2 regions of the Robertmurraya mangrovi genome follow, and region 1 is predicted to be linked to the other one. Evidence: a T-box and tRNA genes for the amino acid it is inferred to sense, from the RefSeq annotation. Region 1 holds a T-box; the other holds one or more tRNA genes.
The links. A T-box is a leader RNA that pairs with one kind of tRNA and senses whether it is charged. The one in region 1 lies ahead of thrS (threonine--tRNA ligase), so its partner is inferred to be a tRNA-Thr.
Positions count from the first base shown of each region.

Region 2: it has a tRNA-Thr gene. The T-box ahead of thrS (threonine--tRNA ligase) is inferred to sense a tRNA for this amino acid. The anticodon was not compared.

Region 1 is NZ_JAXOFX010000006.1:28,842-44,792, forward strand. It holds gene SM124_RS10905 (histidine phosphatase family protein) at 136-675, opposite strand; gene SM124_RS10910 (hypothetical protein) at 1,140-1,745, opposite strand; gene SM124_RS10915 (STAS domain-containing protein) at 1,961-2,452, opposite strand; gene thrS (threonine--tRNA ligase) at 2,840-4,063, opposite strand; T-box leader at 4,092-4,318, opposite strand; T-box leader at 4,548-4,778, opposite strand; gene SM124_RS10925 (NAD-dependent succinate-semialdehyde dehydrogenase) at 4,878-6,302, opposite strand; gene SM124_RS10930 (methyl-accepting chemotaxis protein) at 6,509-8,200, opposite strand; gene SM124_RS10935 (hypothetical protein) at 8,386-8,727, opposite strand; gene SM124_RS10940 (histidine kinase dimerization/phospho-acceptor domain-containing protein) at 8,777-10,915, opposite strand; gene SM124_RS10945 (response regulator transcription factor) at 10,893-11,585, opposite strand; gene SM124_RS10950 (M14 family zinc carboxypeptidase) at 12,132-13,343, shown strand; gene SM124_RS10955 (hypothetical protein) at 13,397-13,774, opposite strand; gene SM124_RS10960 (hypothetical protein) at 13,995-14,165, shown strand; gene SM124_RS10965 (NADH-dependent flavin oxidoreductase) at 14,329-15,450, opposite strand; gene yxiS (protein YxiS) at 15,610-15,903, shown strand.
Region 2 is NZ_JAXOFX010000002.1:383,534-399,484, reverse strand. It holds gene SM124_RS05110 (CoA transferase subunit B) at 1-488, opposite strand, end outside; gene SM124_RS05105 (CoA transferase subunit A) at 501-1,190, opposite strand; gene SM124_RS05100 (acetyl-CoA C-acetyltransferase) at 1,253-2,440, opposite strand; gene SM124_RS05095 (hydroxymethylglutaryl-CoA lyase) at 2,586-3,491, shown strand; gene SM124_RS05090 (hypothetical protein) at 3,582-3,713, shown strand; gene SM124_RS05085 (undecaprenyl-diphosphatase) at 3,771-4,370, opposite strand; tRNA gene SM124_RS05080 (tRNA-Ser) at 4,543-4,633, opposite strand; tRNA gene SM124_RS05075 (tRNA-Asn) at 4,644-4,718, opposite strand; tRNA gene SM124_RS05070 (tRNA-Ile) at 4,755-4,831, opposite strand; tRNA gene SM124_RS05065 (tRNA-Gly) at 4,836-4,909, opposite strand; tRNA gene SM124_RS05060 (tRNA-Ser) at 4,914-5,006, opposite strand; tRNA gene SM124_RS05055 (tRNA-Ala) at 5,070-5,142, opposite strand; tRNA gene SM124_RS05050 (tRNA-Arg) at 5,162-5,238, opposite strand; tRNA gene SM124_RS05045 (tRNA-Lys) at 5,274-5,349, opposite strand; tRNA gene SM124_RS05040 (tRNA-Thr) at 5,369-5,444, opposite strand; tRNA gene SM124_RS05035 (tRNA-Val) at 5,503-5,578, opposite strand; tRNA gene SM124_RS05030 (tRNA-Glu) at 5,667-5,741, opposite strand; gene SM124_RS05025 (alpha/beta hydrolase) at 6,105-7,028, shown strand; gene SM124_RS05020 (hypothetical protein) at 7,064-7,600, opposite strand; gene SM124_RS05015 (iron-sulfur cluster biosynthesis family protein) at 7,735-8,064, opposite strand; gene SM124_RS05010 (CDGSH iron-sulfur domain-containing protein) at 8,225-8,443, shown strand; gene SM124_RS05005 (YolD-like family protein) at 8,474-8,809, opposite strand; gene SM124_RS05000 (Y-family DNA polymerase) at 8,833-10,092, opposite strand; gene SM124_RS04995 (YqzH family protein) at 10,298-10,492, shown strand; gene SM124_RS04990 (SDR family NAD(P)-dependent oxidoreductase) at 10,537-11,334, opposite strand; gene SM124_RS04985 (MBL fold metallo-hydrolase) at 11,339-12,307, opposite strand; gene proC (pyrroline-5-carboxylate reductase) at 12,921-13,760, shown strand; gene SM124_RS04975 (glycosyltransferase family 2 protein) at 13,867-15,009, shown strand; gene namA (NADPH dehydrogenase NamA) at 15,304-15,951, shown strand, end outside.

The DNA of each region.
Region 1 (15,951 bases):
CGAAATTAGTAAAAAGTCACAAATCACATATTTCTTAAATATGAAATGACCTCATATACAGCTACTGGTTTCAATATGCAATTATAAAGAAAGAAACCTCTCCCAATAGAAAAGGTTTCATTGCATGTAGGTTAGTTACACATTTGCCTTTTTAAAATCATAAACCTTATGTTCTCCATTTTTAGAGGAATAGATCGTAATATTTCCATCTTCTGGGACACCATTAAAATAAGCTCCAATAGATCCCGTCGTACATCCGTGTCCAGAAATTAAAATATTCACCTCTTTTTCGCCGTGCTCTGCTTCAAGCTCGCGCATAAATTCAAAAACTCGATTTAAATACACGTGAACATCCTCTACCCCACGATAAACACTTGGATCCGGAGTAACACCAGCGAGTTTCACTTCTTCCTTTTTCAATCCATCTGCTTCCCCCAAATCAAAAACATTAATCCTAGGATCAATAACGGCCTTCATACCCGTAGCAAATTCTGCTGTTTGTATCGCTCTTTCCTGAGGTGAAGAAAATACATAATCAAATTGAATATGTTGAAGATTTTCTCTTAGTAGTTCGGCTTGCTTAATACCCGTTTCATTTAAAGGAAGACCCTTTCTTCCTTGGATTCTGCCCTCTTTGTTAAAATCCGTTTGACCGTGACGAACGACATAAATCATCTAAAAACCTCCCTATTAAAATCATCATGTACTATTATTAGTAGGTGCTAGTTTAAGCTTAGACAATTATCCGATAATTGTAAAATAATAGAACTCTAATTTTAGTAAAACTATTTCGTAATTAGATAGATTTTCTCAAACCAAGGACAAAAGCGCAAGCGCCTCGGTCAGCCCCGACAAGCAAATGTTCTTCAACCCTAAAAGTCTGCCTTTCGACTTTTAGGGTTGAAGGTTATTTGACCTCGAGGGGCTAGGCGCTGGAGCTGGACGTGGACAATCAATATAAATGAGTTATTCACAAAGCGAGAAATATATAGTTTCCTAAACAACAAAAAAGAGAGCACTTTAGCGCCCCCTTAGATTAGAAAAAAAGTCCTTATAAAGTTGATTTTTAAAAATACATTCTACACCTTACTGTCTATTCAAATGTTCAACTTTTGATTCTAACTTATATACTCTCTTGTTTAATACTTCTGTCTTGTTTCTACATATTCGACTATTCTATCAGTATATTCTCCTAAGCTTGTTACTAGGTTCTTCTGTAACTTTTCAAGACCCATTTCCAGTCTATTCTGTCCTTCTTTTAACTCAGTTATATCAGAACGCATTTCTTGTTGACCTTGTTTTAAATCACTTATGTCTGTACGCATTTCTAGTTGGCCTTGTTTTAAATCACTTATATCCGTGCGCATTTCTTGTTGGCCTTGTTTTAAATCACTTATATCCGTGCGCATTTCTAGTTGGACTTGTTTTAAATCACTTATATCCGTGCGCATTTCTAGTTGACCTTGTTTTAAATCACTTATATCCGTACGCATTTCTTGTTGACCTTGTTTTAAATCACTTATATCCGTGTGCATTTCTAGTTGGCCTTGTTTTAAATCACTTATATCCGTGCGCATTTCTAGTTGGCCTTGTTTTAAATCACTTATATCCGTGCGCATTTCTAGTTGGCCTTGTTTTAAATCACTTATATCCGTGCGCATTTCTAGTTGGCCTTGTTTGAATCCACTTATGTCTGATTGTATGTTTTTCAGTCCATGTAAGATATGTTTTAGTGTTTCTTCCACAGTATCTCCCCCAATCCGACAACTTTTTCCCTACATTATATCATCTCTTTTAAAACTAAACAGCTAAAATTTAATCATATTACCCTATGGTGGATTTATTATAAATTCCACCTTGTTTACATAATAAAATTATTGTCGATTTATGTATATTTACATACTAAGCCATACTAAATTAAAACCCCTGCCACTAAATAGAAGCAAGGGTTTTTAAAAATTTATTCGACAATTCCCTCGGTTTCACTAACTAACTTTAATCCCTTCACCTTCATTAAATACTGAAGAGCTGCCCTGAATGTTAAGAACGTTTTCAGTTCCTTTGCAGCATTCATCTGCGATTTTACAATTTCATTTGTCACTTCTGGTCTAAATCCAACAAAAAGAACTTCTACCCCTAGTAAGTTCAACGTATGGGAAAGCTTTGATATAAACTCTCCTAAAACTTCTAATTCCCCGATTTCACTTTTACCTATTCCACTAAAGTCAATAATGATCGTGTTAATTTCGTCATCATAAACTCTTTGTGAAATTTTAGTAGTAATTAACTCTAATCTATCAGGCAACAACTGCCCCGTAATGGGTAATAATGCTGTCTCAGGAAGAATGGATGGAATCACTGGGACGGACATAGATTCAATGATTTTTTTATACTGATTGATCTCCTCTTTTAGCGCTATAACTTCCTCTTGCAGCTCTTGGATTTCTGACATTTTGTTTCCCCTACCCTTTGCTATTTTCACCATAACGGTTATAGTAATCGTTTATGAATGTTCCTATTTAGGTAAAAAGGCTATTTCTAAAAATAACAAACTTTGAAACTCTGTAATCATGCGTCTTACAATAAATTTAAAAAGAGCCTCTATTTAAAGAAATTATAACATTATATGAGTGATAACTATAACTTTAAAACAGTAAAATGGGACGATACTTCATTATTTTTAGTTTTGGAGATTTTCATTTATATGATGGGATGTAGGACCGATTTTGTTTGAAGGATTATGGGGGAAAAGGGTACGTTGTGAAATATGTTCAACTTGTACCCTTTCCTTCTATATAATATAAGTGTTAAAAGTCTGGTGTCGGTGGTGGTGTCCAATTTAGTATGACCCTCTTTCTTTTTCAAATTTATTGATGATTTGTTCTAGACTCATTTCTCCGATATTCCCTTCCTTACGTTTTCTTACAGCAAGCATTCCTTTCTCTACTTCTTTATCACCAACGACAAATGCATATGGCACCTTTTGTAATTCAACTTCTCTAATTTTCAAACCAATTTTTTCCACCCTGTTGTCTACCTCAACTCGGAATCCTAATGCTTGGAGCTGTCCTTGAACTTCATATGCATATTCAAGATGTGCGTCAGAAATCGGTAATATTTTTGCCTGAATAGGTGCTAACCAAAGGGGAAACTCTCCAGCTACGTGTTCAATTAAGATGGCCATAAACCTTTCTAGTGAACCATAAATCGCTCGGTGAATCATGATTGGGCGAAGGGGTTTGTTGTCCTCACCAATATACTGACAATCAAACTTTTCCGGCATTTGAAAATCTAGTTGAACTGTACCGCATTGCCAGCTGCGACCAAGGGAATCGAGGATATGAAAATCAATTTTTGGCCCGTAAAACGCCCCGTCTCCTTCATTAACCTGATAGTTAAAGTCTTTTTTCTGTAAAACAGATTCGAGCGCCTTTTCAGCCTGTTCCCATTTTTCAGGTGATCCTATAAACTTTACCGGACGAGTAGAAAGCTCCACCTTATAACTAAATCCAAACTTAGAATAAACTTCATGAATTAAATCCAATATCTTATCAATCTCTGATTCGATTTGATCCTCTCTAACAAACAAATGCGCGTCATCTTGAGTGAAGGAACGTACTCTCAATAAGCCATTTAGTGAACCGGATAATTCATGGCGGTGAACTAAACCTAATTCTGCATATCGAACCGGTAACTCGCGATAACTTCTTCTTTTACTGTTAAAAATTAAGATCGCCCCAGGGCAGTTCATCGGCTTAATGGCGTAATTTTGCTCATCCACATTAGAAAAATACATATTCTCATGATAATGATCCCAGTGCCCTGACTGCTCCCATAGCTCTTGCTTCATCATAAACGGAGTTTTAATTTCCTGGTAACCCGCAAGCTGATGCTTCCTTTTCCAATACGACTCTAACTCATTTCTCAACACCATCCCATTTGGTAAAAAGAATGGCATTCCAGGAGCCTCCTCCATTGATGCAAATAGCTCTAATTGCTGACCTAACTTTCTGTGATTCATTTCTACTGACATGTTTGTTTCCTCCTTAAAATGATTTTTTATATAAAAAAACGACCACACCCATCCCTAGTTAAGGGACGAGTGTGGTCGTGATTCCACCCTAATTCCGTAATGCATGTAAGTGACATTACGCTCAAAAAGTTAACGGTTTCCCGATTATGGATACTTGATCTTCTCGTTCCCCATAATAGCTCGGAGGTGGTAAATGACTTTCTTTTCTTCAGGGCTCTCAGCCTATGACCCTGTTCTCTGATAAAGAAATAGGAAAATCATTCATGTCCTCTTCAACGCTCTATCGTATTAATTTGTTCCATAAACCTATTTCGATCATGATTGTTGTCTTTGTAAAAATCTTAAAGCCGATTTTTACCCTGTGTTGTAAGTAAGTGCTACAAATGTAGACACTTGGCTTTTTCTAAAACAAATTTAAAAAATCTTTATAGAGCAAATTTATTTTAGGTAATCTTTGAAGTTAGAATCATCTATGTTTTAGAAAAAGCCCATAAAAAAACGCACTCATCCTCATAAAAGGGACGAGTGCGGTCGTGGTTCCACCCTAGTTCCGTAATGTATGAAAGTAACATTACGCTCTAAAAAAGTTAACGGTTCTCCCGGTTATGGTTACTTGAATATATTCTTTCCCCATAACTGCTCAAAGGTGGTAAATCATTCTCTTTTCTTCAGGGCTCCCAGCCTATGACCCTGTTCTCTAGTAAAGAAAATTAAGGATGATTCATGTCCTTATCCATGCATTTTTTACCATATGAATGTTATTTATTGATATTAAATTAGTATTTTTAGGAAGTCAAGAACTTTTTTTATAGTGTATGCTCATTTTGCTGAAATGCTGCAAACTTTATACACCTATGGAAACATACTTTGTTTCTAAATACTCTTCCAATCCCTCTATACCACCTTCACGGCCCATTCCACTTTCTTTCATTCCACCAAATGGGGCTTGTGCAGTTGATGGAGCACCGTCATTCCAGCCAATAATTCCATAATCTAACGCTTCTACAACTTTTGTGCCCCTTCTATTGCTCTCTGAGAAAACATAAGCTGCGAGTCCATAAGGTGACTGGTTAGCTAATTCAACCGCATCTTCATCCGTTGTAAATTTTTGAATGGGAGCAACAGGACCGAACGTTTCCTCATGCATCACTAACATAGTTGAATTCACATCTTTTAATACGGTCGGCGGGTAAAAATAAGCTCCATTTTTCGGAGTTCCTTCCCCTCCTAAAACACAAGTCGCCCCTTTGCTTAACGCATCTTGGACATGCTCTTCAACTTTTTGATAGCCGTTTTTGTCAATGATCGGACCAATATCTGTCCCTTCATCCAAGCCATTTCCAACCTTCAACTTGCTCGCTTCTTCAACAAAACGTGTGATAAACTCTTCGTAAATGTTCTCTTGAACGTAAATTCGATTTCCACAAATACAAGTTTGACCCGCATTACGGAATTTAGAAGCCATGGTTCCTTTTACAGCTAGATCAAGGTCTGCATCATCGAGTACGATAATTGGCGCATGTCCTCCAAGTTCGAGGGATAAATTCTTGATGTGCTTAGCCCCTTTTTCCATTAACACTCGGCCAATTTCTGTTGAGCCAGTAAAAGTAATTTTTTTCACGAGTGGATTGCTTAAAAGCTCATCTCCGATTTTCGACGCATTTCCTGTCACTAAATTGACAACACCCTTTGGAATACCCGCTTTTTCCGCTAATTCTACTAGAAAGACGGCTGTTAACGGAGTTTGTTTTGCTGGTTTAATGACAATAGAACAACCGCTTGCAAGGGCTGGCCCTAGTTTTCTTGTAATCATGGCGGCAGGGAAATTCCATGGAGTAATCGCTCCTACCACTCCAACGGCCTTTTTAATTACCTGTAATCTCTTGTCCCCATGCTGACTTGGTACGGTGCGTCCATACACTCGTTTCCCTTCTTCTGCAAACCATTTTAAAAAGGAGGCAGCGTATTTAATTTCTCCTTTTGCTTCATGAAGGGGTTTTCCCATTTCTAACGTTAACACTCTCGCTAACTCATCTTCGTTTTCTAACACTAAGTCATAGTAACGTTCTAATAAATCACAGCGTTCATAGGCGGTTAACTTAGACCATTTGAGATATGCTTGATGAGCGGCTTCAATCGCTTGCTTCGTTTCCGTTGCCCCTCCGTTTGGAACCGTCCCCACGATTTCCCCTGAGGCTGGATTGGTGATATTGATTTTTTCTAGTTCTGAACCAGTCCATTCGCCGTTGATGTATAGTAGTTTATCCATTGTATCACTTGACCTCCTGTGTTTTTTGTTTTTATTATACCTGTTTTTTGGGGACCTGAGAGAGCGAAATGATTTCATGTAGAAGGTTTATTTGGCCATTTTGCCTAGTAAGCTATCAATCTGTTATAGATTCAAATTTTTATTTAAAAAAGCTTTTCAAAAGCAAAAAACCTAGCCATTCCGACTAGGTTTTCTTCTCAAATCTATTAAACTTTAAACCTAGCAACCAATTCTTGCAGGTTTACCGCTAATTGAGACAAGCTTTGTGCACTTGCGGTTACTTCTTCTATCGTTGCTACATTTTCTTGTGTTCCTGCACTTACTTGTTGGGAGGATGCGACGCCCGCTTCAGCAATCGATTGTACATGTTCAATTGCTTGTACCATTTGTCCACTTAGAGCGTGCAGCTCTTCGATGGATGAGGATACTTCTTCCACTTTTCGGGCAACAACATCAATGGAATTTTCAATTTGTTCAAAGGATGAATGAGCTTTATTTGTAAATTGCAAGCCTTCTTCAACCACTTGATTTTGCTCTTCCATAGAAGTGACGGCTTTCGTTGTTTCTTCCTGAATCTTATGAATCATCCCCGTGATTTGTTCAGCTGATTTTCTAGATTCTTCAGCCAATTTTCGGACCTCATCCGCAACAACCGCAAACCCTTTTCCATGCTCTCCAGCACGTGCTGCTTCAATGGCCGCGTTCAAAGCTAAAAGATTCGTTTGTTCCGCAATTTGAGTGATAAAGCCAACAATATTTTGGATTTCTTTTGATTGATTTCCTAACTCACGGACAGTATCAGCAGTTGAATGAACAGATTCATTGATTTTAGTCATCTGATTTACAACATTGGTTATGGATTCAGCTCCCTCTTTCGTGATTAAGTTTGCTGATTCCGTCGAATGAAGCATGTCCTCACTATTTTGAGTCATTTGATCCATTCCAGATGCCATCTCTTCCATTGACGTTTTGATTTCTGAAAAGAGTCGAAGTTGTTGTTCGGTTCCTTCTGCATTTTGTTGGATTAACTGTGCAATTTCCTCGCTTGAGCTGCTGCTTTCCTCCGCACTAGCGGTTAATTGTTCGCTACTTGCTGCCACTGATGATGCAGACGATCGAACTTCTGATACGACACTTCTTAAATCAGTTGTCATTTGATTAAAAGCATCCCCTAGTTGGCGAATCTCATCTTTTGTCTTGACATTTACTCTTGAGACGGATAAATTTCCAGATGCCACTTCTTTCATTGCTTGTACAACCGTTTGCACTGGAAGGGTGATTTGACGACTAATCATGAACGCAATGACTACTCCTAGCACTAATGAAACAATTACGATGATAAGAGAGATGTTCCCTGTTTGAATGACTTCACTTGTTGTAGACTCTATTCCAGTTTCCATATGGCTTACTTGATAAGTAATCAGTTCCTCAATCGTCTCATTAAAAGCTGCACTCACTTCATTCGCACTTGTATTCATCACCATGGCATAGCCATCTTCATTTCCTACTTTTTTAAAACTAATGGCTTGTCCCATGACATCACTGAATTTTTGATGAAGTATGTAAAGGTACTCGACTAATTGCTTTGGTCTCTCCGCAGTCGTAACCGCTTTCAATTCATCTAGTTTATTAATAAATTGGTTATTAGCCTCTTCGTAGTTCTTTAAGTGAGACTCATCATTGGATATAACATATCCACGAACAGCTAAGGTTTGATTGGTCATTTCTTGTTTTAAATCCTTCACTAACATGAGTTTCGAAACTCGATCGTCAAACAAAGCTTTGTAACCTTCATTGACGTTAGCAAGCTGGAAAGTTCCGAATCCTCCTACTAAAACTAACAAAATTAAAATAATTGAGAAACCGCTGATTAATTTTTTCCTGATTGTCCAATTCATAAGATCCCCCCCTGGTTTTTAACCCTATATAGTTCTTTATAATTAAAATTATCGCATAAAATAGGGCTTTTTGAAAAGAAATTAATCCTTTAATCCTAGTTATTTTTTAGAATATTAGAACTATTAGTGGAATAGCTATGAATTTGGCCATATATAAAAAACCCAGATCCAATCTCAGACCTGGGTTAAAATGTGGCAAGTAAAGATTTAATATTCGACAGCCTCACCGAAAACAAATACAAATCCTGATAGTTGCTTTCCACATATTCATCAATGGTAACCAATTTCTCTTTCACACGGTCGACTAGCACTGGCGTGACTTTTTCATCCCAAACAAATTTATTCACCCTTAACAGTTCCTCTGAGATAATGTTAAACCGATACTCATCCACCAGTGACTTTAACCGATACACCTTGTCATGATGAAACTCGAAATGTGTTTCCTTATTATAGCTTCTATACACTAAATCAATGAAGCTTTTTAACTGCTCGGCTAACAGGGTAGCTTTTTCCATTTGAACATTCATGTTCCTCACCTCTATACCTATGTATAAGATTCGGAACCACGATTCATGCCTACAGCTTGATGGTCACTTTAAACAAATCTCCGTCCACCTCGATTTCCATCATTCCTTCATGAAGGTCGACGATAGACTTTGCAATGGCTAAACCTAGGCCGGAGCCATCTGTATGACGAGAGGTATCTCCTCGTTTGAACCGTTCAAATAACTCCTCGATGTTTTCGCTTAATTCATACTTCGTCACATTCTTAAAACTAATCATCGCTCTTCCGTTTTCTTCTTTTAAAGCAATAAACACTCGTGTACCTTCTAAGGCATATTTAAGAATGTTTTCGATTAAATTATCAAACACCCGCCATAGCTTTTGTCCATCCACATAAGTCGTAAGCGGAACATCTGGTTTGCTGACACGAAAAATTAAATGGGTGTCCATAATTTGTTCTTCATGTTCCGCTAATGCTTGCTCTAGTAATTGAGAGAGGTCCACTTGTGCTTTGTTTAATTCCATATTTCCGCTGACCATCTTGGAAACCTCAAAAAGGTCTTCAATCAATACTTTTAATTTCTTCGATTTGCGATCAATCACATCGATATAGGAGTTTCTCTCTCCTTCATCTAGATTTGGTTTTTTCAGCAATTCGGTATAAGCAATAAGTGAAGTTAATGGAGTACGGAGGTCGTGACTAACGTTTGTAATCAATTCCGTCTTTAACCGCTCACTTTTTAACTGCTCATTTCGAGAGGTGATTACACCTGACTTGAGTGTATTAATATCAGCTGCAAATGACGATAGCGGGCTGTAACCTTCATCAACAGGGATGGTCACTTCCAAGTTACCAGCTGTCATTTCCTTTGTGCTTACCATAATTTGATTCAAGTAACCGATGCGTTTTAAGAGTAAATATACGGCTCCTAGTCCCACTAGGATAAAACATATTCCTAGCAAAATGAAAGGCGTAGGCCTCTGGATAAAAGATAGGACCGTTACTGAGATAATTACAATTAAACTCCCTAGTAAAATCATTATCTGAGTCCCAATACTTCTAATGAGAAATGCATCATTTATTACGTTATAGCTTTTATTAAGAAAACTCTTACGCCATTCCTCTTGAATGGCTTCCGATTCTCTTAGTCTTCTATATAATAACTTAACCATCATGACAATCATGCCAATCATGAACGTTGTAATCATAAACGTACCTAACAGCCCTTTTAGATTTTTTTCAAAATAAATCGAAAGAAAGTTGTAGGTATCCATATAATAAAATGCTGTGAGTCCCATGCCGACAATGATTAAAGCGTTCAAATCAATAGGGAGATAACGTTTCCAAATCACTAAACTAGCTTCAAAAAACCTTCTCTTATATAAAAATAGCAAACTTCCTACTAAACTAATGAACCCCGTTATAACGTAAAAATAGAAGATTTGTTTTTCTTGATTAAACTGATGATAGTTGTAGATTAAATTACTCGTTTCTGGAGCTGATTTCTTCACCCCGATATATCCCTTCAGCTTTATAGGAGTGATTTCAAAATGAGGGGGTCCAGATGGTTGAAGAGTACCGCTCCATTCAACCATGTGAAGCATATGTTCACTATTAATATCATTTTTATTTCGAATATTTGAATATTCCATGCCAGTATTCACATCTTTTAGGTGATAGGCAAATACCTCCTTGTAATCTAGAAGATAAGGCAATCCTAACTTAAGATTCTCATAATATTGTTCCATTTCTTTTGTTCGTTCTTTCATAATAAAAGATTTCACATATTCATCTTCTTTAAAAAAACGTGTCATATCTAGTATTTTGTTCGTTCTTTCCATATTTAACTTCTTTACTTTATTCTCATCTTTTGCCTTTTTCGCTTCATCAATTTGGTATTGATATTGTTGATTAATCAGTCTCGTTTGAGTTTCTAGACTACCTTTCTCGGAACGTAGCTGCTGAATATCTTCTTCTGTAATCATATTAGGCAACTGATATTTGGCTTCATTTTTACTCATATAGTAGATTTCATTTTTCCCTAAATACTCGAGAAATTCACCCACATAAGGAAAGTCATTGTATTCAAAAAAACTTTTACCCCAATATTTATTCCCATACGTTAGGAATGAAAAAATACTTCCTATTCCATAAGTTAGGATAATTACCATGACCACTACTAAAAATTTATTTTTCGATTTTATACCCAATTCCCCACACAACCTTTAAATATTTTGGATTCTTCGGATTAATTTCCACTTTCCCACGAATTTTCCGGATATGTACCGCTACCGTATTTTCTACATTAAAGCCTGGTTCCTTCCAAACGAGTTCATAGATTTCACTGATTGAAAACACTCTCCCCTTATTGACCATTAATAACTCTAAAATACGGTACTCAATAGGAGTTAGTTTAATCGGCTCTCCGTGAACCGTTACTTGTTTAGCCTCTTGATTTAGAATCAGTCCATTTATATCTATTACTTTACTTTTTTCCTCATAAGTTCCTAGAGTGACATATCGACGCAGCTGAGATTTTACTCTCGCAATCAGTTCAACAGGATTAAAAGGCTTCGTAACATAATCGTCTGCCCCAATTTGTAAGCCTAATATTTTGTCCGTGTCTTCACTCTTGGCACTTAGCATAATGATCGGAATGTTCTTCTTCTCACGAATCTTAAACGTTGTCGTTATCCCATCCTGACGCGGCATCATAATATCCATCACGATCAAATGGACCTCCTGTTCATTTAAACAGTCCATCGCCTCTAGGCCATCCTTTGCTTGAATTACCCGTAAACCTTCATTTCGTAAATAAATTTCAATTCCTTCCCGAATCTCTTTATCATCATCCACTACTAAAACTGTTAATGGTTCCATCCTACATACTCCTCCGTAATTTCACACTATTTCCTATTTTAGTCTCATTTTTGTAAAAATCTAGTGAAATAGGAGGGATTTTGAAATAGTAGACTTGATTACAACCTTACACACTTTGAAATTTGCCGCCTCCTTTCAAGCTACCCTTATTGTAAAAGCCAAAATTGAAGAATTTCTTATGATAAAAATGAAGAATTTCTTAAGATTTTTATTTTCATCATTGATTGTTAGGTAAAAGGAATACTTTCTAACTGACTAGATGAATCCTGATTTCGAAATTTTTAACCAATATATACATGTCTATATCACTACAACAAATGACAAAATAGGAGGAAATATTCATTTATTTCTATTTACGAAATAATCGACAAACTCCTATCGTTTCTTACAATATTAGAACTGGACGGCCTATATGATTCGGCAAATTTTTACGCTTTAATCCAATAAAATAGTTTTTAGATTCCCTAAAGAATATCTCTTATCTCGACATACATAGATCATGCAATCTTTAGGGAACCTACTATTTTTTAATCAGGGAGTGATAGTATGAAAGGGAAAAAACTATTAACGGGGTTAAGTGTGATTGCTTTATGTGCAAGTCTTGCTTCGCCCACTTTTGCGACGAACTCTTCTAATGGAAATTTAACCAATCCGAATCAAGAGCTGCCCGTTGTAGGATTTACTGATTATGCGGAAATGGTGAAGCGTCTCCAACAAATTGAACAAAACAGTCAAGGGTTGGTGTCTCTTGAAGTAGTCGGTCAATCCAATCGTGGAAGAGATATTTATAAAGCACGTGTAGGAACGGGTAAGAAAGTTGTTCTAATTGAAAGTGAGATCCATGGAAATGAAAAAACGGGAACAGAAGCCCTTTTAAGCATTCTTCAACATTTAGGTTCTAGTAACTCTCCTCAAGCTAAGAAAATTAGAGAGGAAATTACGTTAGTGGTGTTACCAAAAATGAACCCTGATGCATCTGAGTTAGACCGTCGTGGAAATGACCTTTCTTGGGCAGAGGTAGTAGAAAGATTCCCTCAGCTTGCGGAAGCATCTAGACCAGCTTGGAATTATTATGCTTCAGGGGTCAGACAAGCAAGAGATTACACGGGCAAGCCAGGGTTTGACGTGAATCGTGACTTTAACCCAGACTTAAATTATGTACCTAAGGCAAGTGATGTTCCTGGTGCTTCCAATCGCCCAGGCTGGTACATCACTCCAGAAGCTCAAACCGTTCGTGATGTATATAAATCATTAAAAGCAGAATTCGGTAAAGTGGATGTGTTTATTGACCTTCATCACCAAGGTCAATACTATGTAGAAGGAACAGATGACCTGGTAACGATGTCACTATCAGCTGACTTTGTTCCAGATCCAAATACACCTGCGGGAGCAAAATACGCACAATATAAAGATAACTATAACTTCGAGTATTCTAAGCAGCTTAACCTTGCTGCCTATAATGCACTTCAATCATTAGGCAATAACTCACCATTCAACAACATTACTTTATATGACCAAAACCTTGACTTACCTGGTACGGCTCTAGGTAGCTTTGCCCTAAACGGTAGTGGAACGGTTCTATTTGAGGTGAGAGGTCAGTCTCATACATTAGGACAAAAGAAAAAAGGTCAGCTAGTGAAAGCCGTTGAAACGGGTCTTTATGGAATTATCAATGGAGTGGCAGATGGTTCTGTTGAACAATTAGATGCATCTAAATACAATCAAATTCCTCGCACGTCTTATAGTCCTGGGTTCTAATCAAACGAAAACCCTTAGCTGCTGTTGAGCTGCTAAGGGTTTTCTAATTCCATTTATGCAAATAATTTTTTGACTTGCTTCAATACTTTTTTATCACTTGTAGACATGTTCTTCGGTTTGATAGGTGAAACCACACTAAATTCTTCTTCCAGCTTGGATGACATAATCTGAAGATAAAACGCAGACGATTTTTTATCTCCACCAAGATATCCTTTTAAAATCTTCATCTTATTAAGTGGACCGGTAATTTCCTCGTTGTACTCCCACTGAATTTCATTTTTATAAAGGGTATCCATTTTTTCTTTCAATGCCATAGCTTCTGATACAGCTTCTTCTGGAGTATTAAAAAAAGTATTGGATCTCTTTAAACCTTTTTTCTTCACTCCGTCTCCAGCTTTTGCTTGATATACCATACTTGTTTTTGTTTTCATCTTGGTCATCCTTCCTAAATGGTCTCTCGCCTTCTGCCAAAAGAGATAAGCACCAGAAGACCAAGGGGATGTCCCCTTCTATGTAAGTATACCCTTAAATGCCAAAAACTACATTGTTTTATTAAAATTCACTCTATTTATTTTTTATTTTAAAGGGAAAGTTATACATTATCAGACTTATGTGAGATAATGGACTCTTAAGGAAAGGTGGTTAACCCCCATGAAAAATAAAGTGAAGTATGAGGTAAACCAAAAAGTTTTACTTAAATCTACTGGTGAAACGGTTACCATCAGCAAATGCAGTTACGTCGCGAATATGAAAAGATATTCTTATACGTTAAAGGAACATCCGAATACTTTTTATTTTGAAGAGGAATTAGGAACGATTTAACTTCACTCCTTCTTCCTACTTTTTAAATTAATAATTCGAACCATACTAGATGAATTTAAGGTATTATAGTTGTCTTTTGCGCTAATGTACTTTAAATGTCTAGTTTTTTTATTTGTAACTCTCATTAGAAAAGCGGCTAAAACCTAGCCGCTTATTTTTTCTATTACTCTACCACTGGGAACCAACCAGGTGTATGGATAATTGCTCCCCAAAGCGGATCTGGAATCACAAGTCTTTCTTGATCCTTTTTGGAAAGAGTCGTCGCAATTTCACTTTCTCTTCCCTTCTCCACTTTTTCCACCCAATCCGGCTCCATAATTAACTCACGTCCTAAGGCTAGTAAAGGAACACCTGTCCGAATCGCTTTCAATGCCTCATCCGCCGTATGAATGGAACCCACTCCGATTAACGGAACTCGGTTACCGATCTTTTCTAGTAGATGCTCCATTCGCGTTTTGGTTTCATCCGCTCCACGTCTAGGCTTCGACCAAAAATCCTGTAAGGAGACATGAAGATAATCTAGTTCTTGATCGGCTAAAGCATCAACAAGTGCCAATGTTTCTACCATCGTGATTCCAGGAGTATGTTCTTCCTCTGGTGAAAAACGATAGCCGACGATAAAAGGCTCTTTCGCATGTTCAGCTACAACCCTTTTTACTTCTTTCACGATGGCAAGTGGAAAACTCATTCGTTTTTCTAAGCTTCCGCCCCATTTGTCTTCACGACGGTTCGTTTGCGGGGAGAAAAACTGTTGAATCAAGTACCCGTTCGCTCCATGGATTTCAACCCCATCAAACCCAGCTTCAATCGCACGTCGAGTGGTCTCTCCAAACGCTTTTACAATCTCATCGACTTCAGACTCTTCCAATGCTCGTGGAGTGATGTCACTACCCTCTTTTCCAACCGCACTCGCACTAACCGTTTCCCCGTTTGGTACTAACTCAGGTGGACATTCACGACCTCCATGAAAAATTTGAAGAACAGCCGTCGCTCCCTGCTCCCTTAGGGCACTGGCTAGACGACGTAAGCTTGGAATCATCTCATCCGTATCTCCACCAAACTCACCATGAAATCCTTTTCCGTTTTTCGTCACATATGTACATGCAGTAATCGCCAGTCCCACACCTTTTGTTCGGCGAATGTAATAATTGATTTCTTCATCAGAAACGGTTCCATCCGGATGGGAAGAAAAGTTGGTCATGGGTGCTAAAACGATTCGATTTTTTAGTTCATGTCCACTTTTTAGCTTGACGGTATCAAAAAGTGGTTTATAGTTAGGATTCATATTAGACTCACTCCTTTTATAAAATAACAACTTTGTAGCCAGTAACATACCCATATAAGTTACCCAATTACGACGCGAATATGAACGTACCTCTAAAGAATTAGCGTAACAGTTAGTGTGATATAATAAGGACAGAAGCCTAAAGGAGCGAACAGAAAAGTGAACAAAGAAGTCGAAAAACAAATTATTGAAAACTACCAAAAAGACGAAAATATGATGATTTTAGTTTTTGCCCAATGGTGTGTAAACAACAATCTTGACCCAGTTAAGCTTTATACAGAAGCTTATCCTAATCAAGTGAGTAACCCCGCCTTATTAAAAACGATGGAGGAGTTAACGGTGGATAAAGAAGAAGCAGGTGAGATTCCTACTAGCACGGTGTTAAATGTATTATCTCTATTTGGGAATGAGGATTTGGCTTTTGTCGTTTCGGAGTATGCGAAAAAACTGTAATTATAGTTATTCTATTTTTAATTGTGAAAAACTTAGTTTAATCAAATA
Region 2 (15,951 bases), on a different contig from region 1:
GTAAGTGGTAGAGTACACTCTTTTAAAATTTTGGAATCGCCATTTTTATTCGTATGTTCCATAATTACGATGATCTTCTGAGCACCATGAACTAAATCCATTGCTCCGCCCATTCCTTTAATCATCTTTCCAGGAATCATCCAGTTAGCTAAATCCCCTTTTTCAGAAACTTCCATCCCACCAAGAATGGCAATATTTACATGCCCACCACGAATCATAGCAAATGACTCCGCACTGTCAAAATAGGCAGCACCAGGGATAGCTGTAACTGTTTCTTTACCTGCATTAATTAAATCTGGATCAACATCCGATTCTTCAGGATAAGGCCCAATACCTAGTAATCCATTTTCTGATTGAAGTACGACTTGTTTATTTTCAGAAATATAGTTCGCAACAAGTGTCGGCATTCCGATCCCTAGATTGACATAGAACCCATTTTCAATTTCTCTTTCCGCTCTTCTAGCAATGGTTTCACGAACGTTACTCATTAAAATCCCCCCTTACTTTTTCACCGTTAGTCTTTCAATTCTCTTTTCTTGTTTACCTTCTATTAATGACTGAACATAAATACTTGGAGTATGAATTTCATTCGGATTAAGCTCTCCAATTTCATGAAGGTTCTCTACTTCAGCAATGGTTACTTTTCCTGCTGCTGCAATCATCGGATTAAAGTTTCGAGCGGTTTTGTGATACACAAGATTCCCCATCTTATCTGCTTTCCATGCTCTTACTAAACTGAAATCAGCTGTTAAAGCTTCTTCAAGTAAATACTCTTTTCCATTGAACATTCTAGTTTCCTTACCATCAGCGATAGGAGTTCCTACACCAGCTGGAGTATAGAATGCAGGGATTCCTGCTCCACCTGCTCTAATTTTTTCTGCTAAGGTTCCTTGAGGTGTTAATTCAACCTCGATTTCACCTGACAAAACTTGTCTTTCAAACTCTTTATTTTCACCTACATATGACCCTATCATTTTCTTAATCTGCTTATTTTTAAGAAGTAATCCTAATCCCCAATCATCTACACCACAGTTATTGGAGATCACCGTTAAATCTTTCACGCCTTTTTCTACTAATGCTAAAATCAGATTTTCAGGTATCCCACATAGGCCAAACCCTCCAACCATCAACGTTGCTCCATCATTTATCTCCGCAACTGCATCCTGAAAGGAAGTACAAATTCTTTTCATTTTCTTCTCCCCTTTCTTTTGTAATCGTTTACTTTTTTAGATTTAGTAAAAAGTAAAATATTTTAGGCTAGCTCAACGATTGTTGCGACACCTTGCCCGCCGCCAATACATAAAGTTGCTAAACCTTTTTTCGCTTCTCTTTTCTTCATTTCATGAATTAGTGTTACAAGGATTCTTGCCCCACTAGCTCCAATTGGGTGTCCTAAAGCAATGGCTCCACCATTAACGTTAAGGATCTCTTTATTAAATTGCAACTCTCTATCTACAGCTAAAGATTGTGCTGCAAATGCTTCATTTGCTTCAATTAGCTCTAATTCATCCATTGATACAGCTGCTTTTTCAAGAGCTTTCTTAACAGCTGATACAGGGCCGATTCCCATAATACTTGGATCCACACCAGCACTTGCATTTGCTTTAATTGTTACTAGTGGTTTTACTCCAAGCTCATCCGCTTTTGCCTTGCTCATAACAAGTAAGATGGCAGCTCCATCGTTTATTCCTGAGGCATTTCCAGCTGTTACACTTCCATCCTTTTTAAATGCTGGACGAAGATTTGCTAATTTTTCAGCGGTTGTCCCCTTTTTCGGATACTCGTCTGTATCAAACACAACAGGATCGCCTTTACGTTGTGGAATGATGACAGGTACAATCTCATCTTTAAACTTGCCTGCTTCTATAGCCTGGCTTGCTTTTTCTTGGCTAAGTGCCGCAAATTGATCTTGTTCTTCACGAGTTAAATCATACTTCGTGCATAAATTCTCTGCCGTAATCCCCATATGATAATCGTTAAATGCACACCATAAACCATCAGAAATCATCGTATCAATTAATTTTTGATCGCCCATTTTAAAGCCATCACGAGCATTTTTTAATATGTACGGTGCTTGGCTCATATTTTCCATTCCACCTGCTACTACAATTTCAGCGTCTCCCGCTAATATTGCTTGAGTAGCTAAATGAACCGCTTTCAAACCTGAACCACAAACCTTATTTATTGTCATGGCAGAAACCGTTTCTGGAAGTCCTGCTTTAAGAGCTGCTTGTCGTGCAGGGTTCTGCCCAAGTCCAGCTTGTAATACATTTCCTAGAATGACTTCATCTACTTGCTCAGGTTTTAAACCTGCTTTTTCTAAAGCACCTTTTATGGCAATCGCACCAAGTTCAGGGGCTGATACACCTTTTAAACTACCATTAAAACTACCAATTGCTGTTCGAACAGCACTTACTATGACTACTTCTGTTGATGCCATATTCTTCATCCCTTTCAAACAGTTTCACTATTAATAGTTCGAGCGAAATAAAAAAAATCCTCTTATTTTGTCAAAATTTCTATTATTCTTGCTTTTTATATTTTTTTCACTCTACAATAAAACTATGAGAACAGGAGGGGTAAACATGACAAATCAATTACCTAAAAAAGTAACAGTTATAGAAGTGGGTCCTAGAGATGGTTTACAAAATGAAAAGGCTTTCGTACCTACTGAAGTAAAAAAACAATTTATTCAAAAACTCCAAGCATCAGGTTTAAATGAAATGGAGCTAACATCCTTTGTTTCACCAAAATGGGTTCCACAAATGAGTGATGCTGCTGAGATTGTAGCAGATTGTTTAGACCCAAATGCAAGACATATTGTTTTAGCTCCAAATCGCAGAGGTGTGGATCGTGTCTTAGATACAAACTGTCAGGCTGTGGCTGTTTTTGTAGGTGTTAGCGACAGTTTTAATAAGAAAAATATTAACAAAACAACGTCTGAAAGCATGGAAGAACTAAAGCCTATAATTGCCGAACTAAAGGAAAAGGGCTACTTTGTACGTGCATGTATCTCTACGTCTTTTTATTGTCCTTATGAAGGTAAAATAGCTGAAGAAGACACGCTTAGCTTATGTAGAGAATTTGTAGAAGCTGGTGTAGATGAATTAAGTGTTGCTGACACCATTGGGATGGCAGCTCCGCATGAATCTTTTTCCTTATTCAGTAAGTTAAAAGAAGCATTCCCTAATACTTTATTAACTGCTCATTTCCATGACACTCGAAATATGGCGCTTACGAATATCTATGCCGCACTTCAAGCTGGAGTTGACCGCTTTGATACTTCTGCCGGTGGTCTTGGAGGATGCCCGTTTGCCCCAGGAGCTTCTGGCAATGCGTCTACTGAAGACGTGATTTTTATGCTTCATCGAATGGGAATTGAAACAGGTGTTGACTTGGATAAGCTATTGGAAGCTATTGAAGTTGTTAAACCATACCTAACTCGCACGATTGATAGTTCCTATTATCGCCTTCATGCAGAAAAGGTTTAAAAAGTGAATATCCTTCTTCTTCGAAATCCATCTTATAAATAGACTTTTTTGTTAAGTGAAAGTCTATCTTAAGGTGAGGAGGATTAAATCATGAGCCAAAAACGTGACAAAGGCTATTCTCAAAAGGGTAAGCCAAATGCCGATAATGTAAAACAAACCATTGCAGCGGAAGATTTAGAAAAAGCCATTCACCCAACAAAAAGACAAAACTCTCCGCAATAATTACTAATAAAAAAATCAACGCTTTTATTCGTTGCGTTGATTTTTTTATTTATGTCATTAGAGATCCTTTGATTTTTCTTTTACAGGAAGTAGATTTTTTTCAACTTTTTCATATATCTCAAGAAGCTTATTAAATAGTTTTACTCTCTGTATTAGAATATAACTTAGTACTGCTGAGATACTGCCTACTAAAGCTCCCACCAGAACATCAAAAGGATAATGAACTCCCACCCAAATTCGAGAAAGTCCAACTAGCATGGCTAACAAAATCCACAAGAAGCTTGCTTTCTTCTTAAAAAGCATGAAAGAAACGCAAAACGAAAAGAAAAGGATTGTATGATCACTTGGAAAAGAATTATTGATTGCTTTATCTATTAATTGATTTACACTCGATAATTCTGCAAATGGTTGAAGATTAGAATGAAACTTACCTGCTGTCTTACCTATTATTTCAGCAAGAATAAAAGCAAAAGAAGCAGATATAATCATCATTCTATTATTTTCGGTTCTCGTAAACCAAAAGTAAACCACACTCAGGGCTAAAAAAATCACCATATATTCAGTAATAATGACAAATGACGGATTCAAATATGTGTATTCTTTTCCTAAATCATTTATTTTTCTAAAGAGATGAATATTCAATTCTGAAACTCCCACAATGTACCTCCTGAATTAAGTCGTATAGGACTATCTTACCTCGAGAGTTTTAATTCCTTCTTAACGAAATCTTATTTATTTCTTAATAAGAAAAGATTCTTAACAAGAAAAGCCTTTATAGTACAAAAAACACTAACCATCTTTTGATTAGTGTTGAATTACAATTTATGTATGGCGGAGAAGGAGGGATTTGAACCCTCGCGCCGGTTACCCGACCTACACCCTTAGCAGGGGCGCCTCTTCAGCCTCTTGAGTACTTCCCCATATAAAAAATGGCTCCGCAGGTAGGACTCGAACCTACGACCGTTCGGTTAACAGCCGAATGCTCTACCACTGAGCTACTGCGGAATAGTTAGTATTGATTCTTCTTTATTTAGGATTATCTGGTGGGCCTAAATGGACTCGAACCATCGACCTCACGCTTATCAGGCGTGCGCTCTAACCAGCTGAGCTATAGGCCCCAATTGGAGCGGGTGATGGGAATCGAACCCACGACATCAGCTTGGAAGGCTGAGGTTTTACCATTAAACTACACCCGCAAAATGGAGGAGGTAGAGGGATTCGAACCCCCGCGCGGTTTGACCCGCCTGTCGGTTTTCAAGACCGATCCCTTCAGCCGGACTTGGGTATACCTCCGTAATTATGGAAACGTTAAGGAAGATTCTTTTCACTACACTACGTTTCGTGAAAAAATCTAGATGGAGCCTAGCGGGATCGAACCGCTGACCTCCTGCGTGCAAGGCAGGCGCTCTCCCAGCTGAGCTAAGGCCCCATAGTCGTATAAGTGATAATGGCGCGCCCGAAAGGAGTCGAACCCATAACCTTCTGATCCGTAGTCAGACGCTCTATCCAATTGAGCTACGGGCGCGTATGGAAAAATTCTTTTGCTATCGCAAAAAGCTTTGGTGAGCCATGGAGGACTCGAACCTCCGACCCTCTGATTAAAAGTCAGATGCTCTACCGACTGAGCTAATGGCTCTCAATATTTTCTGAATAAATGGTGCCGGCGATAGGAGTCGAACCCACGACCTACTGATTACAAGTCAGTTGCTCTACCAACTGAGCTACACCGGCATGAATGTTTTGAAAAAGGAAGTTTCTTTTTACTTCACTACGTTTCGTAAAAAAGTTTTGGTGGAGGATGACGGGATCGAACCGCCGACCCCCTGCTTGTAAGGCAGGTGCTCTCCCAGCTGAGCTAATCCTCCTTGAAGGAAGTTTCTTTTTATCCCACTACGTTTCGTAAAGGATTAAGGAAGTTTTCTTTTTACTCCACTACGTTCCGTAAAAAAAACTTGGTGACCCATACGGGATTCGAACCCGTGTTACCGCCGTGAAAGGGCGGTGTCTTAACCGCTTGACCAATGGGCCATTATTTAAAACTATTTTAGAATAGTTATTAATGAATCTGCGACAGTTATAAATTATATATAACAACTACTTTGTTGTCAACGTTTTTTTGTATGAATCTCTTTTGAAATATTTTATTATCCTGTCGAGATTTCTTATATTACTATCAATTATAATGTTATGTCAATAATATTTTCAATAAACATTGGGCTGATTTTTTTCTAGTCTCCTACTCATTTTTTAGGAACTATTTTAATTTATTATTATTTTATAGAGGTGCTTTCCTCATTAAATTTTCGAATCTCCTACTTTAAGTTGATTTTTTGTCTAAATTTCCCTCTAAGTGGTAAAATAATTTAAACAGGTTCAAAGGGGTGATGTCTTCTGAGAAGAACTATTCGTTTCCTTTTTTCATTTATCTTTTTCGTAGCAACATTTGGCTTGTACTTTACGAACCGCCTTATGTTTTTGAAGAGGAAAGATGATTTATTTATTTTAAATCGTGAAAAAGAAGCTGGAAGACTTAATCCATTACACTACGATGAACTACCAAAAAGAGAAGTTTTAATTTCTTCTCCTTTCGGTTATTCATTAAAAGCTATTGTTGTAGAACCGTATCGAGCTGATCGATATGTAATTATTTGTCACGGTGTAACAGAAAACAAATTAAATTCAGTGAAGTACATGAATCTCTTTTTAGAGCGAGGGTTTAATTGCGTGATATACGATCATCGTAGGCACGGTGAATCAGGAGGAAAAACTACGAGTTATGGTTACTACGAAAAATATGATTTAAAAGCAGTAGTTGATTGGTTAAAAGCAGAAAAAGGATCAAGTATACAATTAGGTATACACGGAGAATCCATGGGAGCAGCAACAATGATTTTATATGCAGGGTTATTAGAGGATGGGGCTGATTTCTATATTGCCGATTGTCCTTTCTCTGACTTTAAGGAACAGCTGGCTCACAGAATTAAAGTGGAGCTTAAAATCCCTTCTCAGCTCGTCATTCCTATTGCAAATATTTTTCTTCGAATGAGAGATCGATATTCTTTACGTGATGTTTCTCCAATTTCCGTTATAGAGAATATAAAAAAGCCTATTTTGTTTATTCATAGTAAAAAAGATGACTTCATTTTACCTTCCATGACTGAAGCGTTGTTTGAGAGGAAAAAAGGTCCAAAAAAATTATTTATGGCAATGAACGGCGTTCACGCCCAATCACTCAATGAAAATAAAGCTGATTATGAAAAGATGCTTGATGAATTTTTGCGCGATCACATTCTCCCATTAAATGTTCCTATGTAGAGGCTACCCTTGTAGTCTCTTTCTTCTTTTTTTAGTTAATTAGGAAGCTTTGTCCTATACACTACTTTACCGTTTTTGCTTAACCCTCTTACCTTTGAATACTCTCCAAACTGATAATAGTACCTTACACCATCTACTTCAATCACTTTAGCCTCTTCATATTCTTTCCCGGCAACTTCTATGCTCCTAATCTTTTTATTTTCAATTTTCCCTAATAAGAGACTGATTTTATTTTCTAGCTTACCTTTTGTGTCGTAATCATAAAAAGCTTTTTTATAAGTGGTAAACTGTTTGTGTTCATAATAATCCCAATGGTTATTCCCCGCATTACTCCAGCCATTTTGGTCGTCTCCTTTTAAAAAGGCAGCTGTTATGGTCTCAAATTCTCCTAATTTACTTTCTTGCTTTGTTGTATATAAAATGACTACACCATGGGGTACTTCTTCTTTGTGTAAGACCCTTGCAACATTAAAAGGAATCTCTTTTTGAATAGCCTCCTCCAAACCGAGAGGCATACAAGCGGTTAGTAACCATACACTCACCACAACAACCATTACTTTCTTTACTTTCATCTTGTCCCTCCTGCCCATTGATGGTAAAACGCATTAATACCATTTAATGTAAAGGACAAGAGAAACATTCACTTTTTTGCGTTTTTAGCCCCTTTGTCAGGGGTATAATAGGGAATAAAATGAGATTTTCCTATTTAAAGATTTGTTTTTATTAAAAAGCTCATCCTTGGATTTAAATACTGATTAGGACTTTTTAATTGATAGCAATTTGCACTAGAGGAATAATCAATAGTCATTATATCGTCAAGAAAGACTTCTTTTGATTTTTCTACGTAGATGGAACGACCATTCGTTTGTACTTCCCGATCCCCCTCGTCTACTTCTTTAACAAACCATAAAGCTGTTACTCCACTGACTACGCAACCACAGCCTTCTGTGTCATATTTCAGTTTTAAATAGCCTGTTCCTCCATCTAACTTTTCTTCTATTTTCTTTTTTGCTTGCTCTGTAAGTGTAATTTTCATGCGTAGAACTCCTTCCGATGTCATATGAATATTCTAGTGGAACCTATATAAACAATCAAAGTTCTTGCTTTGCCCATTTTATTTATTTTTATTTGCTTTTTTCACGTATCTTCTTTACCATTAAAGGTAAAATGTTACAACTTTGTGAAAGGGTGATCTTATGTCTAAGGTTCAGATTAAAGTAATGGATAATGGTCCATTTCGAGTTACTGGAGAAGTAGAGTTAATAGATGTGGATGGCAATAAGTTTGAAACGAAACAAGCTTTTTCCCTTTGCCGCTGTGGTAAATCATCGAAACTACCTTTCTGTGATGGAACGCATAAAGGCAACTTTGAATCTTGTGTTCGTGCAGAAAAAGTATTAGATGAGAAGGAATAATTTAAAGTCCGCTAGTAATTTGGCGGACTTTTATTCTTCTGAAAGTCTTACATCGGCTATGGATGAAATTGAAATACGGTGCACCTCTTCGAAACGATCAACCACATGTATTTTATGATTGATCTCATCCCAATAATGAATATGACCAATGACTAATTCATAATTCTGTTTCCGGTAATGTGTGATTGTTACCGTCTTTCTAAACTCCATTGCCTCAAAAATAGCTTCATTCATTGATTCTAGATGCTGTTCATCCACTTCTTTTTTCACTTCATAAGCATCTTCTTTTGCCCAATCACGTAATACCCTCACATGTTCTGGTAGCATCATAGATGTCCATTTAATCCTACCTCGATCGCGAATCATATCTCCACCCCCTTCTTGTTGCTCTACATTTTATGTCCGCCCACTAGTTTGGCACGATGTTTTGCTGTCCCAGCATTTGTATAAGATACAGCCCTTAGCAGTGCCCCTGATCCAAAACGGTTTCTAATTTGATCAACAACATAGCCTAGCTCTCTTTTCTTCCATCCATTTAAATCAAAAATATTTAATTGATATTCTCGGTCGTCCACGATATTACTGAGGGCCATAGAAATTTTCCGAACGGTTTTTCCTTCGTAATTTTCTTGAAAAAGCTCTAGACAGATACGATAGATATCCATTGTAATATTCGTTGGCTGTTCAACCGTTCTTGACCGATAAAAACCACCGCCAAATTCCTCTTGGCTATAGCTAACACCAAAACTAATCGTTCGCCCTGCCTTTTGATTACTCCTGGCCCTTCTTGCGACCTCCTCACACATTTCCAAAATAACATTTTTAATTTCATGTTCTTCTTTATAATCCCTGAGTAATACTTGGCTTTTACCAAAACTAATTTGCCCTTCCATAATGGGAGCACCAATCTCTGAAAGGTCAATTCCCCACGCATGATAATAAAGCTGATTTCCCATGACCCCAAATTTCTTTTCAAGTTTTTTTAAATCGTAGCGCGCAAGCTGGCCAACTGTAAAAATACCCATGCCGTTCAATGTTTTTTCTACTTTTCGGCCAATTCCCCACATATCCCTTAACGGAGACACCTTCCAAAGTTTTTCTTTTACATCCTCATAAGTCCATTCTGCAATCCCTTTTTTCTTTGCTTCTAGATCGAGGCAAAGCTTTGATAGAAGCATATTAGGACCGATTCCAATAGCACAAGGAAGCTGAAATTCCCGTTCAATATCGTCCCTTATTTTTTTGGCGATTGTCATGGCATCTCCCCAAAGGTTTAACGCCCCATCAACTTGAATAAAACTCTCGTCAACACTGTACGTATGAATGGCCTCTTTTGGAACATAACGATGAAAGACACGAGTAATTTCAGTAGAAATTCTAATATATGTAGCCATTTTCGGCTCTACTATTTGTATTCGTGGATCTTGAGGAATTTCGAACATACGAGAACCCGTTTTAATCCCAAATTCCTTTTTCATTTTCGGAGATGCTGCTAGTACGATACTCCCTTGGCGCTCTTTATCACCGACAACAGCTAAATAACATTCAAGTGGATCAAGGCCTAGCATGACCGCTGAACAGCTTGCATAAAAGCTCTTCATGTCAATGCATAAAATTGTCTGCTGTGGCATCTCGCTGTAATCGACCATGATCCTACCCTCCTTCAAAGTAATTTAAAGAACATCCGTTCTGTTTATAGTATATTACTTATATTAAGGGAATATACGTTCGGTTTCAATGGAAATATTTTTACATTTAACGACAGCTCCTTTCTGATGTTCAGGGCCATGTCTGTTATATTTCAGATGCCACTAAAGGGATAATAGAGTTATAATCTCTTTTGAGGTGTCATTTATGGACAAAAAATTCATTTATAAAATGGTTCAAAATTGCTTTAAACAATATCGACATGAATTTGATGAGATTCCGTTAACGGAAGAGGATTTTGAGGAGCTTTATTGCAAAATTGTAGAAGCAAGAAAAAATGATCCTGACCATTCACTACATGATATTATCAACGATCTTGTATATGAATTTTATACAGGCTAAGAAGAAGAAAAAAATCACCTCAAGGAACGAGGTGATTTTTTTAACTATTTTTGATTAAAAGCCCGCTTTCCAATTCGCTCAAATACCCTTGGAAATAAAGCGTAAAATACGCTGCCAAGATTCATCCAGCTAGGCAGATTAATCTCTCTTGTACGAGTAAGCATCGCATCTACCACTTTCTTAGCTACGAATTCCGGTTGCAGCATAAACCTTTGTATATTTTTCACATATGTACCTTGTTCGTCTGCAATGTTGAAGAAATTAGTCGCAATGGGACCTGGATTTACAGATGTAACGAAAACATTTAAGTCGGCAAGTTCCATTCTTAAACTATTCGTATAACCAAGAACAGCATGTTTGGTAGCAGAATAGACACTTGATTTTGGAGTGGCAATTTTCCCGGCTTGAGAAGCGATATTGATAATGTGACCGCTTCTTTGTTCCCTCATAAAGGGGAGAACCATACTTGTACAAGCCATTAAACCTACTACATTTACGTTAAACATCCCTTTTACTTCATCCACGCTTGCTTCATGGGCTTCACGAAAAATTCCATAACCTGCGTTATTCACAAGGATGTCAACCGTTTTAAGATCCTTTAATACGGTTGTGAACACTTCATGAATGGCATCGGTATCAGAAACATCCAAACGATGAACTTCTATTTTGACTGGATATTGATTTCCCAAATCCGATTTAAGCGCCTCTAACTTATCTAGGCTTCTAGCAAAAAGATAGAGATTCGCTCCCCTAGCTGCACAAAGTCGAGCGATCTCAGCACCGATTCCTCCCGATGCTCCAGTAATGAAAATATTTTTTCCACTAAGACTCTTTGTTGTCATTTACTCACCTCAGGTTAGAAGAATAGCGATACACACCATGGTCATTGTTAATATAAATTTCCTCTAAATCAACTAAATAGTCAAGCTGAGCAACCGTTTCAGATAAGGTTAAAGATAATTCACGCTCATAGACAGTAGGAAAAAGGCGTTGGCAGGTTTCAAAAACCGTTAAAGATTCTTGATCTAGCCACTTTTTCACCTGCATGGCACGTTCATGCTGACGTTTTAACCTTTTTTCTATAAGTTCATTTGTATTTATGACTTCCTCTCCATGCCCCGAATAGACTAATTGAATAGGGTATTCCCGTAGCTTTCGTAAAGAATGGTTGTACTGAAGAAGCGATTTAGGTCGCTCCACTTCACCTGGTAGGGGTGGCTCAATAATTGGATTAGGTGAGATATGGGCTAAAATGTGATCTCCACCAATAAAAACTCCATCTTTCTCACGGAATAAACCAATATGACTTTGCGCATGTCCAGGAGTTTCAATCACTCTCCACTCCTCTAAACCTAACGGATAATCTCTTTCTGCCAAATGACCTGTTAAAGAACGATTACAGGAGTATATTAACGTTTTCTTCAGTCCTTCAATAAACTTAAAGAACCGATCAGGTATTCCAAACTCAATAAAAAGTTTGTGAAAAAACTGCTGATGCTGACTATAAAAATCTTCTGTACGGTTTAGCCATCTTTCATTAACCCAATGACCGTACACAGGTAGAGTTTCTGGGAAAAAGTCCAGTAATCCAGCATGATCTGGATGATGATGGGTTAAGACCACCTGCTCTATGTCAGAGGGAGTGAGGTTTAACTCTTTAAGCTGTTCATTTAAAGAACGCCACGCTTGATCTGTTTTAGGGCCGACATCAACGAGAGTAAGGCGATTTCCCTTCACGACATAGACATTTACATCGCCAACGGGAAAAGGAGTAGGCAAAGAAATTTTAGCAATTCCGTTTTTCCATTCAGTCATTTTTTATCTCCTTAAACATTATATTTAAATAAAAAATCTTCTTTTACTTTTAGAAGTATTATGAAAAAAATCATTTTACAAAAATATATGTAATTAGCTTATATACAGCCCTAGCTACTCTAATATATGTAACCTAAACAATAAATAGCATTAGTATGTAATCATAAGTGTATCTCTAAACATTTTAATTGTCATTATTTTCACATAATTAAATCAAAAAAATGTTTCTTTATATAAAAAATTCACCTTGACAGACATGCTGAATTTCTAGCATAATCACAATTAAAATTTACTACGTTAAAGAAGCAATGATTAAGGCCAGTAAATGGAGTAAAGACGAAAGAGAGTGAAGCTCATCGGCTGAAAGGCTTCACCGTCCCCTTACCCATTGAACCTACCTTATGAGCTGTTAGGAAAACCTAGCCGCCTCTCCAGCGTTATTGGATTCGAGTTGCAGACTCTCTTTGCTCAGGGGGACTGTGAATGAAGGTGGTACCACGGAAGCTAAGACCTTTCGTCCTTTTTACAGGATGAAGGGTCTTTTTAATTCTTAAAATAGCAAGTAAGAATTTTTCTCTACGTTAAAACTATAAAAACTAAGGAGGAGATTGGATTGAAAAAACTAGCAGTAATTGGGGCAGGTTCCATGGCAGAAGCACTTATTTCAGGTATTGTCGAAAATAAGTTACTTAGCGGTAAACAAATATGGGTTACCAATAGGAGTAACGAGGAAAGATTACAACAATTAAACGAGCAATATGGAGTGAGCACCTCTTACAACTGGGAAGAAATTTTAAATGATACTGATCTTATTGTGCTAGCCATGAAGCCTAAAGATGTTGCTTCAGCTGTTGAGCAATGTAAGCATTTTTTAACAAAAGAAATGCTGATTGTATCAGTTCTTGCAGGTGTTTCGATTGAGAGTATAGAAATACTTGCCGAGAAATCACTAGCCATTGTAAGAGCTATGCCCAACACATCTGCCACTATTGGAAAGTCTGCAACGGCTTTAGCCGCAAACGAAAACGTCTCCTCATCACAAACCAAATTAGTAAAAACCTTATTTGAAACGGTCGGACTTACGACTTTTGTAAAAGAAGAGCAATTAGATGCCGTAACAGGGTTAAGCGGAAGCGGTCCTGCTTATATCTATTACCTTGTAGAAGCTATGGAGAAAAGCGCGGTTGAAATAGGATTAGAAAGAGAACTGGCCAAACAGCTTATTGTTCAGACCCTACTAGGTGCAGCAGATATGCTTTCAAAGACAACTAAAAAGCCAGAGCAGTTACGCAGAGAAGTTACGAGCCCAGGCGGAACAACGGAAGCAGGAATTAAAGTATTAGAGACGCATGGGGTCCAAAAAGCATTTATTAACTGCATCCAAGAAGCGACTGCCCAATCAAAGCGTATGGGAGAGTCCTTAACCGCAGAGTTAACTATCTCTAAAGGTTGATTTTGGGGTTTCGTAATTTTTACTCAAAGAAGCTTATAAAAAACACATTGAAAATTACCTAGCTCAAAAAACTTGTTTACAATTTTAGAAAAAAGGCATGGTATGTATGATATTAACAATATTACTTTCCTTAAGCTTGCTCATTTGGATAGCTGCACTCATCGATGCCATTATAGGATTTAATAACTTAAATCGGCTTGAGGAGGAAGAGCCATCACAACAAGGACCTAAATTATCTATTATTGTAGCTGCTCGTAATGAAGAAAAGTCCATTGAACATAGTATTAAGAGTCAGTTTTTACAAAAATACGAACCTATTGAATGGATTCTGGTAAACGATCGTTCCGTTGATCAAACCGGAAAAATAATGGATAACATTCAAAAAGAAGATTCAAGAGCGAAAGTCATTCATATTGAGGCATTGCCAGCGGGATGGTTAGGGAAAAATCACGCTTTACATGTTGGTTCAAAAAAAGCCTCTGGAGAGCTGCTATTATTTACAGACGCTGATGTTATTTTTAAGGATGATGCTATTGGGAAGGCCGTTCAATATTTTACCAAAAACAATCTAGACCACCTAACTGCAGCCCCAAACTTAAACGGAAAAAGGTTTTGGTTAAGAAGTTTTATTGGATTTTTTCTATTTGGGTTCTCCTACTATAAAAGACCATGGCTCGCTAATAGGAAGAGCTCAAAGACAGGAATGGGGATTGGGGCATTTAACTTAGTTTCAAAAGAAGCATATAAAAAATTAGGTACACATGAAACCATTAAAATGCGACCGGACGATGACCTTATGCTTGGTATGCTTATGAAGCAAAGGGGCTTTAATCAACGAATTGTGACCGCCTTGAACCTTCTTGAGGTGGAATGGTACGGTAGTTTGAGAGAAGCTTTTATTGGCCTTGAAAAGAACACATTTGCTGGGCTCCATTATCGAATGAGTATGGTTTTACTTGCAATCACTGGTACCTTTTTTTCACAAGTACTTCCGTTTTTCACTTTATTGAGTACAGACACAACAATTTTTCTCTTAAGCTTTGCCAATGTTGTTGTGTTAGCGGTTCTATACAGCATTATTATTAGAAGAATGACAACCTTCTCCCCCTCTATGTTTTTGGTCTTTCCAATCACAGCCCTTCTCTTTATTTACTCTATTATTCGAGCAAGCTTCCTTACTTTTGTAAGAGGTGGAATTGTATGGAGGGGGACAAAATATCGATTGAGTGAACTCAGAGAGAAAAAGTAAGCTTTTTTTGTAAGGCTGTTTTCATGATGATTGTTGTTTTTGTAAAAATCCAAAGGCCGATTTTTAGCCCTTAATAGTTAAAGAGTGCTACAAATTTAGATGGTAAGGCTTTTTCTAAAACTGATAAACTTTTAAGCCCAATATAGGATGTATATTTTATAGGCTGGTTTAACTATGTGAGAAGCAACAAAGTTTTAGAAAAGAGCCTTTTGTAAAGCAACTTCTTTTTCAAAATGAGAGTCCCCTGATATACTGTAATTATTTAGGACACCGAAATAAAGGAGGTTATTTATCTTGGCACCAAAACTATTTTCACCTTATACGATTAAGAATGTTACTTTTAAAAACCGAATTGTGATGGCACCGATGTGTATGTACTCAAGCCATAACGAAGATGGTAAAGTACAAAACTGGCATTTAACTCATTACACAAGTCGTGCTGTTGGGCAAGTTGGTTTGATTATTGTTGAAGCAACGGCGGTTACAGCTCAAGGAAGAATCTCTCCTCAAGATTTAGGAATTTGGGATGACAGCCATGTTGAAGGCTTAAAGCAATTAACCGATTTAATGAAGGAGCATGGAGCTAAAACAGGAATTCAACTGGCTCATGCAGGTAGAAAAGCTATGATTGATGGTGAAATTATTGCACCTTCTAGTCTTCCTTTTAATGAAAAAATGAAAACACCAAAAGAAATGACAAAAGAAGAAATTAACGAAACCATCTCAGCTTTTGTAAAAGGAGCAAAAAGAGCTTTAGAAGCTGGATTTGATGTGATTGAAATTCACGGAGCACATGGCTACTTAATCAACGAATTCTTGTCTCCGTTAACCAATAAGCGAACAGATGAATATGGTGGTTCTCCTGAAAATCGCTACCGCTTCCTACGCGAAGTAATCGATGGAGTGAAAGAAGTATGGGAAGGGCCATTATTGGTGAGAGTT